2 linked regions of the Actinacidiphila yeochonensis CN732 genome follow. The protein of the gene in region 2 interacts with the protein of the main gene of each other region in a pairwise test. Links are inferred from orthologs where the notes say so. Each region holds a gene or a part of one and is shown on either strand. Other genes may lie near its edges.

Evidence for each region. Proteins that work in one complex are often made in the same cells at the same time.
Region 1: the proteins of clpS (region 2) and BS72_RS25290 interact in binary tests that used the Escherichia coli proteins (3 or more experiments, as listed by UniProt). The link is inferred for Actinacidiphila yeochonensis CN732 from one-to-one orthologs.

What each region holds. Positions count from the first base shown.
Region 1 is NZ_JQNR01000005.1:3,198,708-3,201,407, forward strand. It holds BS72_RS25290 (Dps family protein), read left to right. Parts: upstream 1-965; coding sequence 966-1,436; downstream 1,437-2,700. Other genes in the region: BS72_RS25280 (CinA family protein), read left to right, coding at 1-8; BS72_RS25285 (helix-turn-helix domain-containing protein), read left to right, coding at 220-612; BS72_RS25295 (Fpg/Nei family DNA glycosylase), read right to left, coding at 1,829-2,700.
Region 2 is NZ_JQNR01000003.1:1,159,258-1,163,538, reverse strand. The notes cover bases 636-3,482. They hold clpS (ATP-dependent Clp protease adapter ClpS), read left to right. Parts: upstream 636-1,829; coding sequence 1,830-2,135; downstream 2,136-3,482. Other genes in these bases: BS72_RS06425 (DUF2017 domain-containing protein), read left to right, coding at 2,135-2,695; BS72_RS06435 (nicotinate phosphoribosyltransferase), read right to left, coding at 636-1,638. Outside these bases: more of BS72_RS06435, read right to left, coding at 307-635. UniProt on the Escherichia coli protein: Involved in the modulation of the specificity of the ClpAP-mediated ATP-dependent protein degradation.

The DNA.
Region 1 (2,700 bases), on a different replicon or contig from region 2:
CCCCGTAGCCGCGCCTCAGCCGAAGTGCGGGCACGGCCGCGGCAAGGCGGCAAACCCGCCCCAGGACGAATCAGGGGCGCTGGGATGGGGAAGAACACGGGGGGATGGGATGTTTGCAGCCCTGAGTGAACACGTCTTCGCTCCCCGCACGGCCGGTGCCCGAGGCGGTACGGTGGGGCGAGAGGGATGCGGTTACGCGGTCCGAGGAGGGAGCCACCGATGATCCTGCTCCGTCGCCTGCTGGGTGACGTGCTGCGTCGGCAGCGCCAGCGCCAGGGCCGCACCCTGCGTGAGGTCTCCTCCTCCGCCCGGGTCTCGCTCGGATACCTGTCCGAGGTCGAGCGAGGGCAGAAGGAGGCGTCGTCCGAGCTGCTCTCGGCGATCTGCGACGCTCTGGACGTCCCGATGTCCGAGGTGATGCGCGAGGTCAGCGACGACCTCTCCCTCGCCGAGCTGGCACAGTCGGCGGCGGACGAGACCGCGGCCGCGCCGATGCGACCCCTGCTGGGGCCCGTCACCTCCGTCACCGCGGTGCCGTCCACCCCGGACGAGCGCATCACCATCAAGGCGCCCAAGAAGTCGGCCGAGGCCGTGGACGTGGTCGCCGCCTGAGTGCCCACGGGTCGTCCGGCACACCGCCGAGCGGTCGCGCGGAACGCGTCAGAGCCCTGCCGGGCGAACCCGGCGGGGCTTTCGCGTTGCCGGGGCCGGACGCCTTGCCTCGGGGCGGCGCACGGGCCGTCCGGGCCGGACGCGGGTGGAGGGAGCTGCGGGCGGGGGAGTGGAGCGCGGGCGGCCGGCCGTGAGGCCCCGGAGAGGGCGCCGCGGACCCGTGGGGATCCTGTGCCGGTCGCCGACCGGGTGCCTGTCTTTTGCCATGTGTAAGGCGGCGAGGCAGGGTAGGCGGAGGAAGTCAGCATGGGACAAAAAGGTCCGGTGGTGTCGACCCGCGAGGAGAACCGCGCATGTCCGTTGTGAAGAGCCCTCTTCCCCAGCAGGAGCGCAAGACCGTCGGTGACGCCCTCCAGGGCAGCCTGGTGGACCTCATCGACCTGTCGCTGCTGGCCAAGCAGGTGCACTGGAACGTCATCGGCCCCCGCTTCCGCTCCATCCATCTCCAGCTCGACGAGGTGGTGGACAGCGCCCGTGCCGCCTCCGACACCGTGGCCGAGCGCGCCTCCGCGATCGGGGTCACCCCTGACGGCCGTGCCGCCACCGTCGCCAAGACCAGCGGCATCGACCCCGTGACGGACGGCTGGGTCAAGGACGGCGACGTCGTCAGCGTCATGGTCAACGCGCTCGACGCCGTCATCGCACGGATGCGTGAACGCATCGCGGTGACCGACAAGCCGGACCCGGTGTCCCAGGACATCCTCATCGGCATCACCGCGGACCTGGAGAAGTTCCACTGGATGTTCCAGGCCGAGAACGTCTGAGGGGCCGTGCGCGCCTCTGGAACGCGAAGGTCCCGGTGCCGCGCCGCCTGCGGCATATCCGGCCGCGGGCGGCGCGGCACCGCGACCGGCCGCCGTCGGCGGTCGGCCGGCCCGGGCCCGGGGGACACCGGCGGACCGTCCACGACCGACACGGGCGTACGGGACGCGGGGACGTCCGGGCCCGGACGGTCCGGCGCTCCGCTCCGTCCGGCCGCCCGGCCGGTACTCGTCCTGGCGGGCGGGGCTCTGTGGGCGGCCCTGACGCTGCGCCACGGGCTGCACGCGGCGGCCCACCCCTGGCAGGGAGCGGTGGCGGCGGGCTGGAGCCTCGGGCTGATACCGGTACACGCGCGCCGGCCGTCCGGCCCGGCGGCAGGAGGCGGGCGGCGGCCTCAGGAGCCGGCGCCCGGTCCCTGAGGCGAGGGGCCCGGGCTTGAAGGCGCCGGACCTGGAGGTGTGCGGCTCGGGGATGCGGGGCTTGAAGAGGCCGGATCCGAAGAGGCTGGATCCGAAGGGCTTGGACCGGCCTGGCAGCGCGGGCACCAGTAGGCCACCCGGTTCTGGTCCGGCGGACCGTGGACACCGCGTCGGACCGGTGTGCCGCAGCGCAGGCACGGCTGATGCTCCCGCCCGTACACCCAGTGGGCGCGACCCCGGCGGGTGTCACCGGTGGTCACATGCCCCGGCCGGGTACGGTTCGCCAGCAGCAGCCGGTGCGCCAGCGCCACGAGCCTCCCGGGTGCGGGCACCCGTCCGAACGGAGTCCACGGTGTGACCCCGCGCAGGAAGCACAGCTCGGAGACGTAGACGTTGCCCACACCGGCCAGGGTGCGCTGGTCCAGCAGCGCCTCCCCGAGCGGGCGGTCAGGGCGCGCCGCCAGATTCCGCACCGCCTGGGCGGCGTCCCAGTCGGAGCCCAGGAGATCCGGCCCGAGGTGGCCCACAACGGTCTCCTCCTCAGCGGTGGGCAGCAGCTCCAGCACCGGCAGGCGGTAGCCGACCGCCGTTCGCTCCTGCCCTTCCAGCACCGCCCGGACCTCGTGGCCGGGCCCGCCGCGCCAACGCTCCCGAGGGCCGTAGAGGTGCCACGACCCCTCCATCCCCAGGTGGCAGTGGAGCGTCACGCCGCTCTCCACCCGAAGCAGCAGGTGCTTGCCGCGGGAGGCCACCTCCAGCAGCGTCCGCCCCGACAGATCCACCGTCGAGAGTCCCGGCACCCGCAGGTCCGTGCGCAGCAGCCGCCGCCCGCCGAGCGCCGCGTCCA
Region 2 (4,281 bases):
TCTCTCCGAGGGTTCATGCGGTGTGGGGTAACGAGGGTACGGAATCGGCCTCCGGCCCGGAACCTGGGGCGCGTCACCCTCCCGGGTGGGTCTGGCGCGGCTTCCCGCCGCGGGTGTGGGTGTCGTCGGCCGCCCGCCGGGGCGGTGGCGGCTGTTCGCACTGTTCCCGTGCCCCTTCGGGAGCGGCGCGAACAGCCCCGAAAGGGTGTGGGGCCTCCCGGGGAAACCGCCGGGGACCTCGGGCGACCCGTGGACCCCCGGCGCCCCCGGCGACCCCCGTGGCCCCGGGGCCGCCCGGGGGAGAGGTCAGGCCATTTCCGTGGGGATGACGGCCTCGCCACGGGAGAGCTGGGTCGCCGAGAGGGGGAGGCCGCCGCGCGCGGCGATGTGCCGGGCACGGGCCGCGTCGAGGGGCTCGCGGCCGACGACCTCGCCCCGCCGCACCAGCGGCACCAGCAGCTGCCGGTCGCGCAGCTCCTCCGGCACCGGCCCGCTGCCGACGACCTCGGCCTCGGCGACCCCGTCCGCGTCCAGCCGGCGCGCGGCCCACTTGCGGCCGCCCACGCTCGTCTTGCCGCCCAGCGCCTTCTTCGCCACCGGCACCAGCTCGGCCTCCGGCGCGGACGAGCCGGACGAGCGCGCCACCAGCTTGTAGACCATCGAGCACGTCGGGTTGCCGCTGCCGGTCACCAGCGAGGTGCCCACCCCGTACGCGTCCACCGGCGCCGCGGCCAGCGAGGCGATGGCGTACTCGTCGAGGTCCGAGGTGACGACGATCTTCGTGTCCCGGGCGCCCAGGTCGTCCAGCTGCTGGCGCACCCGGTGGGCGAGCAGCAGCAGGTCGCCGGAGTCGATCCGCACCGCGCCCAGCTCCGGCCCGGCCACCTCCACCGCCGTGCGGACCGCGGCCGTCAGGTCGTAGGTGTCCACCAGCAGCGTCGTGCCGCGGCCCAGCGACTCCACCTGCGCGGTGAACGCGTCCCGCTCGGTGTCGTGCAGCAGGGTGAACGCGTGCGCGCTGGTGCCGATGGTGGGCAGACCGTAGCGGAAGCCGGCCGCGAGGTTGGAGGAGGAGGCGAAGCCGCCCACGTACGCGGCCCGGGCGGCGGCCACCGCGGCCAGCTCGTGGGTGCGCCGGGCGCCCATCTCCATCAGCGGCCGGCCGCCGGCCGCCACCGCCATCCGAGAGGCCGCCGCGGCGATCGCCGAGTCGTGGTTGAGGATCGACAGCACCACCGTCTCCAGCAGCACCGCCTCCGCGAAGCTGCCCTCCACCCGCAGCAGCGGCGAGCCGGGGAAGTACACCTCGCCCTCGGGGTAGCCCCAGATGTCGCCGGTGAAGCGGAAGCCCGCGAGCCACTTCAGCGTCGCCGCGTCCACCACCCGCTCGCGGTCGAGGAAGGCGAGCAGGCGGTCGTCGAACCGGAAGTTCTCCACCGCGTCCAGCACCCGGCCGGTCCCGGCCACCACTCCGTAGCGGCGTCCCTCGGGCAGGCGGCGGGTGAACGCCTCGAAGACCGACCGGCGGTGCGCGGCACCGCTGCGCAGTGCCGCCTGGAGCATGGTGAACTCGTAACGGTCGGTGAACAGGGCCGTGGACGGCACGTCCACCGGCAGTGCCAGGTCTGCTGCGCTCATGCCGCGATGCTACCCCCGTTTGCGTCAGTGTGACGAGATCCCTGCCGGGGTACGGCGTGTGGGTCCTCTCACACGCCCGTTTGTGCGACGCCCCCGGACAGCGGCAGCATGGGAGTGTGAGTGCCCACCCGTCTCCCACCCTCCTCCCGCGGCGGCCCGCCGCCGCCGGGGCAGCCCCATCAGCCCCGGTCCTGGGAGCCCCCGCGGCCCCCGAGATCGAGCGCACGGAGCCCAGCCGGGCGCCGTACGCGGTCCCCGAGCCCGACGTGCCATGGGTGACCCTCGTGCACAACGACCCCGTCAACCTGATGAGCTACGTGACGTACGTCTTCCAGACGTACTTCGGCTACTCGAAGGGCAAGGCCACCAAACTGATGAAGGACGTGCACTACAAGGGCCGGGCGGTGGTCTCCAGCGGCTCCCGCGAGGAGATGGAACGGGACGTGCAGGCGATGCACGGCTACGGCCTGTGGGCGACGCTGTCGCAGGACCGCTGATGGCGCGCCGACGTAACCGCGCCGGCGTCTTCGAGTCCGCCCCCGGCGGCGGCGCGGCGATCACCCTCGACGAGGTCGAGATCTCCATCCTGCGCAGCCTCGCGGTGCAGCTGCTGGAGCTGGTCGGCCCCGGCGACGCCGCGGGCGCCGACGACGACCCGCTCGCCCAGCTCTTCGCCGAGGGCCCCAGCAAGCCCCCGGACGACCCGGCGCTCGCCCGGCTCTTCCCCGACGCCTACGAGGACTCCGAGGACGCCTCGGAGTTCCGCCGGTTCACCGAGAACGACCTGCGCGCCCGCAAGCGCGAGGACGCCCTGTCGATGATCCGGGTGCTCGACTCCGGCGGCCCCCGCCTCACCCTCACCCCGGAGGACTCCCGGCACTGGCTCGGCGCCCTCAACGACCTGCGGCTGACCCTCGGCACCCGGCTGGAGGTCAGCGACGACGAGGGCAGCGAGCTCTTCCACCTGCCCGACAGCGACCCGCGCAAGCCGCTGGTCATGGCGTACCTGTGGCTGGGCGGCCTCCAGGAGACGCTGGTCGAGACGCTGATGGGCTGATGGGCTGATCGGCGGCTGATCGGCTCATGAGGTGTTCGGCTCACGAGCTGATCACCCCGTGAGCCGAACGGCCCCGTCTCTCCGCGAGCCCGGACCCGCCGCCCCTTTCCGGACCCGCCGGTCCGCGCCGGGCCCGCCGGTCCGGTACGGGCCCGCTGTGGGCCGTCCGGGGTTCGCCGCTCCCGGCCCGGCGCGCCGCCCGGACGGCGGTGGTACGGATCGGCCATGGCGGAGATAACGGACGGCACGGCGGACGGGACCGCGGACGGCGCAGAGGCCGGGACCACGGCCGGCCCGGCGGCCGGGGTGGAGAACGGCCGCGGAGCGGGCGGGGGCTACTCCCGGGGGCTGGGGGCCCGGCAGGTGCAGATGATCGCCATCGGCGGCGCCATCGGCACCGGCCTCTTCCTCGGCGCCGGCGGTGCCATCCACCAGGCCGGCCCCGGCCTGCTGGCGATGTACGCGCTGGCCGGCGCGGCCGTCTTCTGCATCATGCGGGCGCTGGGCGAGCTGCTGGCCTACCGGCCCGCCCCGGGCTCCTTCGCCGACTACGCCCGGGAGTTCCTGGGGCCGTTCGCCGGCTACGTCACCGGCTGGACGTACTGGCTGATGTGGGTGGTCACCGGCATGGCCGAGGTGACGGCGGCCGCCGCGTACCTCGCCTACTGGTGGCCGCAGGTGCCGCGGTGGGCGGCGGCGCTGGGCTTCCTGGTGCTGCTGCTGGCGGTGAACTTCCTCTCGGTCGGGGTCTTCGGCGAGGTCGAGTTCTGGCTCTCCACGGTCAAGGTCACCGCGATCGTCGGGATGATCCTGGTGGGCCTGGCCGTGCTGCTGCTGGGCGTCTCCTCGGCCGGGAGCACCGCCTCCGTCGGGCACCTGTGGCGCGAGGGCGGCTTCTTCCCGCACGGGGTGGGCCAGGCGCTGCTGACGCTCCAGATGGTCACCTTCGCGTACCTGGCGGTCGAGTTGGTCGGCGTCACCGCCGGCGAGGCCCGCGACCCGCGCCGCACCCTGCCCCGGGCCATCAACACCCTGCCGTGGCGGATCGGGCTGTTCTACGTCGGCTCCCTGGCCGTGATCCTGTGCGTGGTGCCGTGGACGGCGTTCCAGCCCGGCACCAGCCCGTTCGTGGCCGCGTTCGCCCGGATCGGCATCCCGCTGGGGGCCGGCGTGGTCAACCTCGTCGTGCTGTCGGCGGCGCTGTCCTCGTGCAACTCCGGGATGTACTCCACCGGCCGGATGCTGCGCGACCTCGGCGTGAACGGGCAGGGCCCGCGGGCGTTCACCAAGCTGTCGGCCCGCCGCACCCCGGCGCGCGGCACCCTCGCCTCGGTGGCCGCGATGGGTGTCGGGGTCTGGGTCAACTACGTCGATCCGGCGGGCGCGTTCACCTACATCACCGCCTTCGCCACGGTGGCCGCCGTCTGGACCTGGGGCGTCATCCTGGTCGCCCACATCCGCTACCGGGCCGCGGTGCGGGCCGGGCGGGCCGCGGCGGCGTGGTTCACCGCGCCCGGCGGCGCGGCCGCGTCGTGGGCGGCGCTGGCGTTCCTCGCGCTGGTCGTCGTGGTCGTCGCGATCGACGC